3 regions of the Pantoea sp. AS142 genome follow, and region 2 is predicted to be linked to each of the others. Evidence: predicted binding sites of a transcription regulator. Region 2 holds the regulator's gene; each other region holds the start of a gene.
What was found. The regulator PurR, encoded in region 2, represses purine synthesis genes. The targets are predictions, from matches to a motif close to CANGCAAACGTTTGCNTG.
Positions count from the first base shown of each region.

Region 1: the regulator PurR is predicted to act here: its motif matches at 2,092-2,109, upstream of purE (5-(carboxyamino)imidazole ribonucleotide mutase).
Region 3: the regulator PurR is predicted to act here: its motif matches at 2,512-2,529, upstream of WFO64_RS20130 (nucleobase:cation symporter-2 family protein).

Region 1 is NZ_JBBCMO010000001.1:195,555-199,775, forward strand. Features, by position in the region: gene ybbP (putative ABC transporter permease subunit YbbP) at 1-207, shown strand, start outside; gene purK (5-(carboxyamino)imidazole ribonucleotide synthase) at 440-1,504, opposite strand; gene purE (5-(carboxyamino)imidazole ribonucleotide mutase) at 1,501-2,007, opposite strand; gene lpxH (UDP-2,3-diacylglucosamine diphosphatase) at 2,139-2,855, opposite strand; gene ppiB (peptidylprolyl isomerase B) at 2,855-3,349, opposite strand; gene cysS (cysteine--tRNA ligase) at 3,562-4,221, shown strand, end outside.
Region 2 is NZ_JBBCMO010000001.1:967,928-972,148, forward strand. Features, by position in the region: gene punC (purine nucleoside transporter PunC) at 1-677, opposite strand, end outside; gene punR (DNA-binding transcriptional activator PunR) at 785-1,699, shown strand; gene purR (HTH-type transcriptional repressor PurR) at 1,687-2,712, opposite strand; gene cydH (cytochrome bd-I oxidase subunit CydH) at 2,994-3,083, shown strand; gene WFO64_RS04875 (C40 family peptidase) at 3,130-3,927, opposite strand.
Region 3 is NZ_JBBCMO010000013.1:88,876-93,096, forward strand. Features, by position in the region: gene trmH (tRNA (guanosine(18)-2'-O)-methyltransferase TrmH) at 1-400, shown strand, start outside; gene recG (ATP-dependent DNA helicase RecG) at 397-2,475, shown strand; gene WFO64_RS20130 (nucleobase:cation symporter-2 family protein) at 2,581-3,954, shown strand; gene WFO64_RS20135 (AsmA family protein) at 4,073-4,221, shown strand, end outside.

The DNA.
Region 1 (4,221 bases), 770 kb from region 2:
GTTTCTGGTGTCGCAGCGGCGATGGGAGCAGAAGCGGCGCTGTGGGGATTACAGCGGAAGATTTTCGACTTCCCGTGGCAGCCTGACTGGACACTGTGGCTGGCGTTACCGTTATGCGGCGCGCTGCTGTTATCGCTGTGCGGTGGCTGGCTGGGCATCCGATTACTGAAAGGGAAAGCGCTGTTCAGGAAGTTTGATGCGGCGTAAGTGAGGGCTGGGTTTAACTATCGTCCAGACCTTACCCAAAGCCGTCGTTAGCACTCTCAGCACTCGACGGTAAGGTGCTGGCTCAGGGAGCATACGCCCTTCGTAAAGACGCTATCCATGGCAGGCTCAGCGCGGGCCATCTCTGGCCCGCTATGCTTTGCTCCAGGGGTATGTTCCCATCGCATTGAGCTTCTGAGCTGTCTGATAAAGGTACTATCAGGCGGTGCGGAGATTACAGTTTTTCAACGGCCCAGGCGATGCCGCTGGCGTAGGCTTCCGGTAACTGAGGCACCAGCGCGTTAAGGGCCGCCTTAAGGCGCTCTGCATCGCTGTCGGTCAGATTGAGATGGCCCACTTTACGACCCGGGCGCACCTCTTTGTCATACCAGTGCAGATGCACTAGTGGCTGCTGCAGCCAGCTGAGATTCACTGCGGTGCCGATCAGATTGACCATCGCTGATGGGGCAAACACTACCGGCTGCGGTAATGCCAGGCCAAGAATGGCGCGCAGATGCAGCTCGAACTGGCTGATTGACGCGCCGTTCTGCGTCCAGTGACCGCTGTTGTGGACACGTGGCGCCAGTTCGTTGATCAGCAAGCCGGCAGGCGTAACGAAACACTCCATCGCCATCACGCCAACGTAATTCAGCGCTTGCATGATCGCGCTCAACATCGCTTCGGCCTGCTGCTGCTGTGCCTGATCCGCCTGTGGCAGCGCGACACTGGTGCGCAGAATGCCGTCCTGATGCAGGTTATGCGTGAGCGGATAGAACACAACGTTGCCATCGTGACCGCGCGCGCCCACCAGTGACACTTCACCGGAAAAGTTGATGCCCTGCTCAACGATGCATTCGCCGTAGCACGCCTCCGGCAGCGTATGAGTTTCATCGGCACGCAGACGCCACTGACCCCGCCCGTCGTAACCGCCGGTGCGGCTTTTCACAATCGCCAGCTCGCCCAGCGAGTCAAACACTGCTGGCCATTCGCTTATGTCCGTCAGCAACTGCCACGGCGCAGTGGCGAGTCCCAGCTGATCCAGCAGCTGTTTCTGCGTCAGGCGATCGGCCAGACGCGGAAAAATATCACGGTTAACAAAGGCCGGATGGCTGGCCAGTTCACGCGTCAGTGTTGTTTCCGGCCAGCGTTCGATTTCGGCGGTGATCACGCTGTCGGCTATCGGCAGTGCGGCGGGATCGGCATCTAAACCCACCGGATATACCGCGATGCCCAAGGGCTCACCCGCCTGACGCAGCATACGACCTAACTGGCCGTTGCCCAGTACGCAAACCGGCTTCATGCATCCACCCGCGGATCGGGATGGTTCAGCACCTCATCGGTCTGGCTCTGACGCCAGGTCGTCAGGCGTGACGCAAGCGCACTGTCATGCAGCGCCAGAATCTGCGCCGCCAGCAGCGCGGCATTGGCTGCGCCCGCCTTGCCAATCGCCAGCGTACCGACCGGAATACCGCGCGGCATCTGCACAATCGAATAGAGGCTATCGACGCCGCTCAGTGCTGCGCTCTGCACCGGCACACCCAGTACCGGCACCAGCGTTTTTGCCGCCAGCATACCCGGCAGATGCGCCGCGCCACCTGCGCCAGCAATAATCACCTGAAAACCATTGCCGGCTGCCGTTTCGGCGAAGCTGAACAGTTTATCCGGTGTGCGGTGCGCAGAGACCACTTCAACATGAAAAGGGACGTCCAGGCTGGTAAGGATTTCAGCGGCGAACTGCATGGTGGCCCAGTCACTTCTGGAACCCATAACAAGGGCGATGCGGGCCGGGGCGTTGGATGACATGCGGTCAACTCCTGTGAATGAACAAACAGACCTGGCCGGGCGGACAGGTTTTGAAGGGCACCGAGAATAGCATGAGAAGCACCCAAGGAAAACGGTTGCGTCGGGGTTAAGGGCGTGGATTTAATTGCAGATTAAAAGTCGAAATCGATGAGCTGAATGCCGTTGGCGTCGAGCTGGATCATCGAGCCACGGCTGTGCCAGGCACCCAGCACCGCGCGTTGCGCCGTTTCACCCTGCAGGCTCAGCGTATGAATAGCCGGACGATGGGTGTGACCGTGAATCAGTAAAGGCACCTGCTGGCGCAGCATAGCGGCGGCGACCGCCTCCTGATTCACATCCATGATGGTCTGTGATTTGTGCTGGTTAGCCTGTTTGCTGTCTGCACGCATTCGGGCGGCAATGCGTTTGCGGAACGACAATGGCAACACCAGGAACAGACGCTGGATCCACGGATTGTGTACTTTGGCCCGAAAACGCAGATAACCTGCATCGTCTGTACAGAGCGTATCGCCGTGCATGATCAGCAATCGCTGGCCGTGTAGCGTTAGTACCTGCTCTTCCGGCAGCAGCGTCATCCCGCTGGCGCGCGCGAAGCGTCGGCCAATCAGGAAATCGCGATTGCCATGAATAAAATAAACCGGAACCGGCAGGGCGCGCAGGGCGCGAGCCACCTGCTGATGCAATGGATTGGGATCGTCGTCGCCAATCCAGGCTTCAAACAGATCGCCGAGAATATAAAGCGCGTCGCAGTGGGGCGCTTCGCGCTGTAAAAAATGCAGAAAACCGGCGGTAATCGCCGGTTCTTCCTGACACAGATGGAGATCTGCGATAAACAGCGTGCGCGACATTACTCGCTGACGGTCACTTTCTGGATAACGACGTCGTCTTTTGGCACGTCCTGGTGCATGCCGCTGCGGCCGGTAGAGACCGCTTTGATCTTCTCGACCACATCCATACCTTCAACCACTTCAGCGAACACGCAGTAGCCCCAGCCCTGAACGCTTTCGTCACGGAAGTTCAGGAAGTCGTTGTCAGCGACGTTGATGAAGAACTGTGCGGTCGCAGAGTGCGGCGCAGAGGTACGCGCCATTGCCAGTGTACCTTTGGTGTTTTTCAGACCGTTGCTCGCTTCGTTCTGAATTTCGGCTTTGGTCTCTTTCTGCTTCATGCCCGGTTCGAAGCCGCCGCCCTGAATCATAAAGCCGTTGATTACGCGGTGAAAAATGGTGTTGTCGTAAAAACCTTCACGGCAGTAATCCAGGAAGTTCTGTACGGTTGCCGGCGCTTTATCGTCGAAAGTTTTGATTACGATATCGCCATGGTTCGTCTGGAAAGTTACCATTTTTGTCATCCTGTAAAGGTTGTCATCAGTTGCTGGGGCCGATCTGTCGATTGACGTACCCCTTTTTGTCGACCGTTCTTATATCATAATTTCCAATGACGCGTCAGCAGCGTGGCGCAGTTGGCTTGCTTTGCGTCGCGCGAGCGATAAAAATACGGCACAATGTCTGGATACTTAAAAGTGCCAACCACACGCGAAAACGGAACCGTTCAATGCTTAAGATTTATAACACCCTGAGTCGACAGAAAGAGGAATTCAAACCCATTCATGCCGGTAAAATCGGGATGTATGTTTGCGGCATCACGGTGTATGACCTCTGTCACATTGGTCATGGGCGGACGTTCGTGGCGTTTGACGTGGTGGCGCGCTACCTGCGTTACCTCGGTTATCAGCTTAATTATGTACGTAACATCACCGATATTGATGACAAAATCATTAAACGCGCCAACCAAAACGACGAAAGCATCGAAACCCTGACCAACCGCATGATTGGCGAGATGCACAACGACTTCGCCGCGCTGGGGATTCTGCCACCCGATCAGGAGCCGCGCGCTACCCGTCATATTGCTGAAATCATTGAGCTGGTGGAGACGCTCATCGCTCGCAATCACGCCTATGTGGCAGAGAATGGCGACGTGATGTTTGATGTACTCAGCGACACCGATTACGGTGCGCTGTCGCGTCAGGATCTGGAGCAGCTGCAGGCGGGCGCACGGGTTGAAGTCGCCGACGTGAAGCGCAATCCGATGGATTTCGTGCTGTGGAAGATGTCCAAAGCGGATGAACCGGCCTGGTCATCGCCATGGGGCAACGGCCGTCCTGGCTGGCACATCGAGTGCTCGGCGATGAACTGCAAACAGCTGGGCACCTAT
Region 2 (4,221 bases):
GAGCCGGTCAGCCAGGCAAAAAAGCTGGCTGAACAGGCGGAATAGATCAGCACATTTCCGCTGTAGACCCGTGATTTTAGCAGGGTGAAAAAGCCGGGCTGCGTACCTTTTTCGCCCGCGGGCTTACGCACGGTGGGCAGGCGCAGAGTAGTCAGAATCAACGCCACCGCAATCAGGGTTAGCACCAGGAAAATCGAACGCCAGTGGAAGTGACCGATCAGCCAGGCACCCAGCAATGGGGCCAGCGCCGGAGAGAGTGCAACCAGTGGCATAATGGTGGCAAATACTTTGTTGGCGCGCGCGGCAGGGTAGCGATCCACCACCAGCGCTTGCCAACTCACGGCCGCAGCACAGACACCAATTGCCTGAACAAAGCGCAGCGCCAGCATCAGATAGATATCATTTACCCACAGCATGCCTGCGCAGCCAACACCAAACATGGCCAGTCCGGCCAGCAGCACCGGTTTACGGCCGATGCGATCGGAAAGGGGGCCCCAGAAGAGCTGACCACAGGCGAAGCCTGCCAGGAATAGACTCATGCTGGCGCTGATCAGGCCGGGCGAGGTGTTAAAAGTTTGCTGCATTGCGCCAAAGGCGGGCAGGTACATATCAGTGGCTAAAAAGCCCAGCATGCTCAGCAGGGCAAGATAGGGCATGAATCCTTTATTCGACGACATTTGACTCTCATTTTGGCAGGATAAACGCGTCAGAGTGTAAAAGGTGCGTCTGACGCTGTGAAACGGTAATATTTGCCGATTGCTGTTAAAATTTTTGAAGGCAAATTATGTGGTCAGAATATGCATTAGAAGTGGTTGACGCCGTCGCCCGCGGGGGCAGCTTCAGCGCCGCCGCGCAGGAGTTACACCGGGTACCTTCTGCCATCAGCTATACGGTGCGTCAGCTGGAAAACTGGCTAGCGGTACCGCTATTCGAACGTCAGCATCGTGAAGTGGTTCTGACCCCGGCAGGCGAACATTTTGTCCGGGAAGGGCGCAGCATCATCAAAAAAATGCTTGCCACACGGCGACAGTGTCAGCAACTGGCCAACGGATGGCGCGGCCAGCTAAGCATTGCCGTTGACCGTATTGCTAAGCCTCAGCGCACCCGGCAAATGGTCAAAGATTTCTATCGCCACTTCCCCGATATGGAGTTGATCATCAGCTATGAAGTTTTTAACGGTGTATGGGATGCGCTGGCCGATGGCCGGGTGGATGTGGCGATTGGTGCGACTCAGGCGATTCCGGTTGGCGGACGGTTTGCCTTTCGGGATATGGGCAAACTCAACTGGCGTTGCGTTGTCGCGCCTCACCATCCCCTGACGCAAGCGAGCCAGATAGATGACGACACGCTGCGCAGTTGGCCATCACTGGTGCTGGAGGATACGTCACGCGCACTGCCGCGTCGTATGACATGGACGCTGGATAACCAGCGCAGGCTGGTGGTGCCGGAGTGGCAAACCGGCCTTGAGTGCGTGCAGGCGGGATTGTGCGTGGCGATGGTGCCTGGTCATCTGGCCAGGCCACTGCTCGACAGCGGCGAACTGGTTGAACTGACGCTGCCGGTGGCGTTTCCGGACAGCCCATGTTGCGTCAGCTGGGCAGAGGATCGCGCATCACCGGCGACAGGCTGGTTGCTCAGCTATCTGGGTGATGCGCAAACGCTTAATCAGGAGTGGTTAAGGGAAGATTACCGGCGATAGTCGCGGAACGGGCCATCGGCTACTGAACGGCGCTCAATCAGCGTGGGATGGACTTCAATCGTTTGTGAAACTTCACGCTTACTGGTGATACGGTCCAGCAGCATATCCAGCGCTTTCTCACCCAACTGGGCTTTAGGCTGATGCACTGTGGTCAGGGCGGGGGCGAAATAGCGGGCGTTGCGCACATTGTCATAGCCGATCACCGAAATGTCCTGTGGTACGCGCAAACCCATCTCATCGGCGGCGCAAATCGCGCCCATCGCCATGATGTCACCCCCACAGAACACTGCCGTCGGGCGTTGCTTCTGCGACAGGATCTGCTGCATCGCCTGATAGCCCGACTCCGGCTCAAAGTCACCCTGCACAATCCATTCGGTGCGCGGCTGAATACCCGCCTCTTCCAGCGCCTTCAGGAACCCGGCATGGCGGCCGCCACCGGTGTTACGCTCCATCTGACCGGGAATGGCACCAATCTCACGATGTCCACGTTCAATCAGATAGCGTCCCGCCAGATAACCGCCCTGAAAGGCATTATCCAGTACTGTGTCTGTGAAGTCGGCGCGCGACTCGCCCCAGTCCATCACTACCATCGGAATATTGCGGTTCTCTTCCAGCATTTGCAGCAGGTCGTCCGGATATTCAGAGCACATCACCAGCAAACCATCTACGCGTTTCTGCGCCATCATGCTGAGATAGGCGCGCTGTTTTTGCAGATCGTTATGCGCATTACCCAGAATCAATGTATAGCCTTTATCAAAACAGTGATTTTCAACCGCTTCAATAATTTCAGCGAAATAGGGCGCTTCGCTGGAGGTGGCAAGCAGGCCCAGCGTCTTGGTATGGTTCACTTTCAGGCTGCGCGCCACGGCGCTCGGTGAGTAGTGCAGTTCCTTAATCGCCTGCCAGACCGCGTTGCGCGTCTCTTCAGCCACAAAGCGGGTTTTATTGATGACGTGCGAAACGGTCGTCGTTGAGACTCCTGCGCGTTTCGCCACATCTTTAATTGTTGCCATGAAAATCGGACTCCAGTGCCTATCTAACCCTATGATAAGCTTTGTGTTAAACGTTTGCGTCTGTTCAGGGTTTTTTCCGCAAAAATGCCGCTTTACCGGACAGAAAACAGGCTCCTGGCGGAGAAAAACCGCCTGACAGCGTGCGCAAACGGAATCAGGGTTGCGCGCGTTGCGCAACAAAGGCGGGATTCTAACAAGGCTGGACGGATAAAACGAGATTTTTACTGGGCCCTGTGGGAAAATGCGATATCCACACTAATTGTGTGATGAAGGAGCAAGCAATGAGTACCGATCTTAAACTGGCTTTAATGACCACCGTGGGCTGTCTGCTGATGATTGTGGCCTTTAGTTTTACTGCCATTCTGCACTAATAAAAAAGCCGGGATTATCCCGGCTCTCTTCTGCTTGTTCTGCTACTCAGCGTATGGTTTTCGGCGTCATCACGCGACGGGCACCAATATAGTGACGTTGCCAGTAATCTTCCCCTAATGCGCTGATCTGAATATCTTTGCCGGTACGTGGTGACTGGATAAATTTGCCGTTGCCCAGGTAAACGCCGACGTGGTCAGCAGTACCGCGTCCATTGATGCGGAAGAAGACCAGATCGCCTTTCTCCAGCGACTCACGCTTGATTGGCGCAGCATCACGCAGGTGATACATCTCGTTAGCGGTTCGTGGGATTTTAAACTTCACCAGGTCTTTATACGCGTACCAGACCAGACCGCTGCAATCGAAACCGGTATGCGGTGAGGTGCCGCCCCACTGATACGGCTTACCTAACTGACCCATCAGCTTGGTCATCGCTGTTTCGCGCGCTTTCTGGTAGCGCTGGCGATGAGATTTGCTCATTTTAATCGTGCCGGTCTCGCTGGGGGTTACCTCAACCGTTTTCAGCGGGCGCTGATGACCATAGCGTTTCTTGTCTTTGTTCTTGTTGATACGGGCTGTTTTAAGCGAGGTCTTTTTAGCAGGTGTCTGTTTAGCGATGAGTTCGACTTTTTTCTGTTTTTTAGTTTTTAGTTTTTGAACCGAGCTGAGGCGAGTTTTTTTCGTCACCGTTTTCAACGGGCGACGCTTGCGGCGCTCATCGTCGCGCGCGCTCTTTTTCTCTGCCTTATGCGTACTAACGTTCACCGGTGCGTGCGGCGACGCAGCGGCGATGTTAAAAAACAGTTGCGCAAAGGCCAGCATGAAAAGCGTAATGATTAAACGCATAGTCCATTGAAGTCGTTAAGTTGTCAGGGCCACTACGCACCGCGACAAAGTTGAGATTAATCTGATCCAGGATCAGCGCCCCGGCCATTCTAGTCCAGTTCTTTTAAAAACTGTAATGCCTTTTAATATTAATCTTTGCAACCCACGTAATTGCGCTGAAAATGAGCATTTTCAGCGTCTTATATCAGCGAAATTATTACGAATTATTAATCTGTTACCAGACGTTAATAATCAGGCATTCAGGCATCCGACGCAGGACTTAACAATGATGGCGATTTAATCGGGCAGCGATCA
Region 3 (4,221 bases), on a different contig from region 2:
TGATGCCGTTGATTTCCGTGAGATCGATTATACCCTTCCGACCTGCATCCTGATGGGGCAGGAAAAAACCGGTATTACCGAGGAAGCACTGGCGCTGGCTGATCGGCAGATCGTGATTCCAATGGTGGGTATGGTGCAGTCGCTGAATGTCTCGGTCGCCTGCGCGTTGATCCTCTATGAAGCACAGCGGCAACGGCAGAACGCAGGACTGTACCTGCGCGACTATAGTCTGCTGGACGACGATGAGCAGCAACGCTTACTGTTCGAAGGCGGATTCCCGGTGCTGGCGCGGGTCGCAAAACAAAAAGGTTTACCCTATCCGCGCATCAATGCGCAGGGCGAAGTCGACGCCGATCCCAGCTGGTGGGCAACCATGCAATCGACCGGTATAAGACGATGAAAGGCCGTCTGCTGGATGCCATCCCGCTCAGTACCCTGACCGGCGTCGGTGCCAGCCAGACAGCAAAACTGGCCAAAATTGACCTGCATACCATTCAGGATCTCCTGCTTCATCTCCCGCTACGCTACGAAGATCGTACCCAACTCTATGCCATTGATGATCTGCTGCCCGGTATCTGGGCCACAGTAGAAGGCGAAGTCCTGCACACTGACATCACTTTTGGTCGCCGGCGGATGATGGTGTGTCAGATAAGCGATGGCAGCGGCGTACTGACGATGCGCTTCTTCAATTTCAATGCCGGGATGAAGAACAACCTGTCGCCGGGCCGTCGCGTCACCGCGTATGGTGAGATTAAACGTGGTCAGCGCGGCGCCGAGATTATTCATCCCGAATACCGGATTCAGGGCGAACAGAGCAATGTAACGCTGGAAGAGACCTTAACCCCGGTTTATCCCACTACCGAGGGTATTCGTCAGGCCACGCTGCGTAATCTCACCGATCAGGCGCTGACGCTGCTGGAGAGCTGTCCGATTGCCGAACTGCTGCCGCAGGAACTGAGCAGCGGTTTAATCAGCCTGCCGGATGCGCTCCGCACGCTGCATCGTCCACCACCCGATCTCAGACTTAGTGAGCTGGAGAGTGGTCGTCATCCGGCACAACGCAGGTTGATTCTGGAAGAGCTGCTGGCGCACAACCTCAGCATGCTGGCAGTGCGCGCCGGCGCACAACGCTATTACGCGTTACCGATGACTCCGCGGCACACTCTTAGCGATCAGCTGCTGGCAGCGCTGCCTTTCTCACCAACCAATGCGCAGAAACGCGTGGTGGCGGAGATAGAAACAGATCTGGCGAATGACTTTCCGATGATGCGGCTGGTGCAGGGTGATGTCGGCTCGGGTAAAACACTGGTGGCCGCGCTCTCTGCGCTGAATGTTATCGCACATGGTAAGCAGGTCGCGCTAATGGCACCGACCGAACTGCTGGCTGAACAGCACGCCAGTAACTTCCGCCAGTGGTTTGCGCCATTGGGCATCGAGGTTGGCTGGCTGGCTGGAAAACAGAAAGGCAAAGCCCGCCAGGCCCAGCAGGAAGCGATAGCCAGCGGTCAGGTGGCGATGGTGGTGGGCACCCACGCTCTGTTTCAGGAGCAGGTGCATTTCAACGGTCTGGCATTGGTCATTATTGATGAGCAGCATCGGTTTGGCGTCCATCAGCGACTGGCACTGTGGGAAAAAGGCGAAGAGCAGGGTTTCCACCCGCATCAGTTGATCATGACCGCCACACCGATTCCACGCACGCTGGCGATGACCGCTTATGCCGATCTCGATACCTCAACCATCGATGAGCTGCCGCCGGGACGTACACCGGTGACTACCGTAGCAATCCCCGATACCCGACGCGATGAAATTGTGGCGCGGGTTGAGCATGCCTGCCGCGAAGGGCGCCAGGCCTATTGGGTCTGCACCCTGATTGAAGAGTCAGAATTGCTGGAAGCACAGGCGGCAGAAGCCAGCTGGGAAGTTCTGAAAACGGCACTGCCCGATCTAAATATCGGACTGGTACATGGCCGGATGAAGCCAGCAGAAAAACAGGCAGTGATGCAGGCGTTTAAAGCAAATGAACTGCAACTGCTGGTGGCGACAACCGTGATTGAGGTCGGGGTGGACGTACCCAATGCCAGCCTGATGATTATCGAAAACCCGGAGCGGCTAGGGCTGGCGCAGCTGCATCAGCTGCGGGGCCGTGTTGGACGTGGTGCCGTGGCATCGCACTGTGTGCTGCTCTACAAAGCGCCGCTGAGCAAAACGGCGCAGAAGCGTTTACAGGTACTGCGCGACAGCAATGACGGCTTCGTCATTGCCCAGTTCGATCTGGAGATTCGCGGGCCGGGTGAACTGTTGGGTACGCGTCAGACCGGCAACGCTGAATTTAAAGTGGCCGACCTGCTGCGCGACCAGGCGATGGTGCCAGAAGTTCAGCGTGTGGCGCGCCACATCCACCAGCACTATCCCGAGCAGGCCAGCGCACTGATTGAACGCTGGCTGCCGGAGAACACCCGCTATACTAACGTCTGAGTGAACCCTATCTGATTCGGCCTTTTTTATCCTCGCCGGGCAAACGATTGCTTTTAGCCTGCGGATGATTACAATCGCCACACTATTTTTCGGGAAGAACAGAAGATGTCCACCAATCCGCAGCCAGACCAGCCTTCCGCCACGCAAAGCGAACTGATTTACCGTCTTGAAGATCGTCCCCCCCTGCCGCAAACGCTGTTTGCCGCGGGTCAGCATCTGCTGGCGATGTTTGTCGCGGTCATTACGCCAGCGATCCTGATTTGTCAGGCGCTGGGCCTGCCCGCAGAGGATACCCGCCACGTAATCAGCATGTCGCTGTTTGCATCGGGCGTGGCATCACTGCTGCAAATCAAAACCTGGGGGCCAGTGGGCTCAGGTTTGCTGTCAATTCAGGGCACCAGCTTCAACTTCGTTACGCCTTTGATTATGGGCGGTATGGCGCTGAAAAATGGTGGCGCTGACGTTCCCACCATGATGGCGGCGTTGTTTGGCACACTGATGGTGGCGTCCTGTACCGAAATGGTGCTGTCTCGCGTATTGCACGTGGCACGCCGGATTATTACGCCACTGGTTTCCGGGATCGTCGTGATGATTATCGGTCTGTCACTGATTCAGGTAGGGCTGACCTCAATTGGTGGCGGTTTCAGCGCGATGAACGATCATACCTTTGGTGCGCCGAAAAATCTGATGCTGGCAGGCGCCGTGCTGCTGGTGATCGTGCTACTTAACCGGCAGAAAAATCCCTACCTGCGTGTTGCGTCTTTGGTGATTGCCATGGCAGTCGGCTATCTGCTGGCCTGGGCGATGGGCATGCTGCCTGCAGCTGGCATCCCCGCTGATCAGCCGCTGATCGTGGTGCCAGCCCCGCTCTATTACGGACTAGGCTTCGACTGGAATCTGCTCATCCCGCTGATGCTGGTGTTTATGGTGACCTCCCTGGAGACCATCGGCGATATCACCGCTACCTCAGATGTGTCAGAGCAGCCGGTAAGCGGACCACTCTATATGAAACGCCTGAAAGGCGGCGTGCTGGCTAATGGCCTCAACTCCTTTGTCTCCGCGCTGTTTAATACCTTTCCTAACTCCTGCTTCGGTCAGAACAATGGTGTGATTCAGTTAACCGGCGTTGCCAGCCGCTACGTAGGTTTTGTTGTCGCGCTGATGCTGATTGTGCTGGGGCTGTTCCCGGCGGTCAGCGGGCTGGTGCAGCTTATCCCTGAACCGGTACTCGGCGGCGCCACCATTGTGATGTTCGGCACTATCGCCGCCTCGGGTGTTCGCATTGTGTCACGCGAGCCGCTTAACCGTCGCGCCATCATGATTATCGCGCTGTCGCTGGCTGTTGGACTGGGCGTTTCTCAGCAGCCGCTGATCCTGCAGTTTGCGCCTGACTGGCTGAAAACCCTGCTCTCTTCCGGCATTGCAGCGGGCGGTATTACCGCTATCGTACTCAACCTGATTTTTCCGCCTGAGAAGTAAGATCACAGGCAGGCTTCGGCCTGCCTGCTAATTATTCGGATTTACATCCAGGCTGTTGAGCTGTAACGGTAATTCAGGCATAACAACCTCTCACCGGATTTAACTCGGGAAGGATGCTATGAAATTTCTTGGAAAGTTTTTCCTCACCTTACTTTTGCTGCTGCTTTTCACCCTGGTCGTGATCTATGTTCTGCTGCAGACACAGTGGGGTGCAGGCTGGTTTAGCCGTTGGGTGAGTGACAAAACCGAATGGCATCTCTCCCTGAG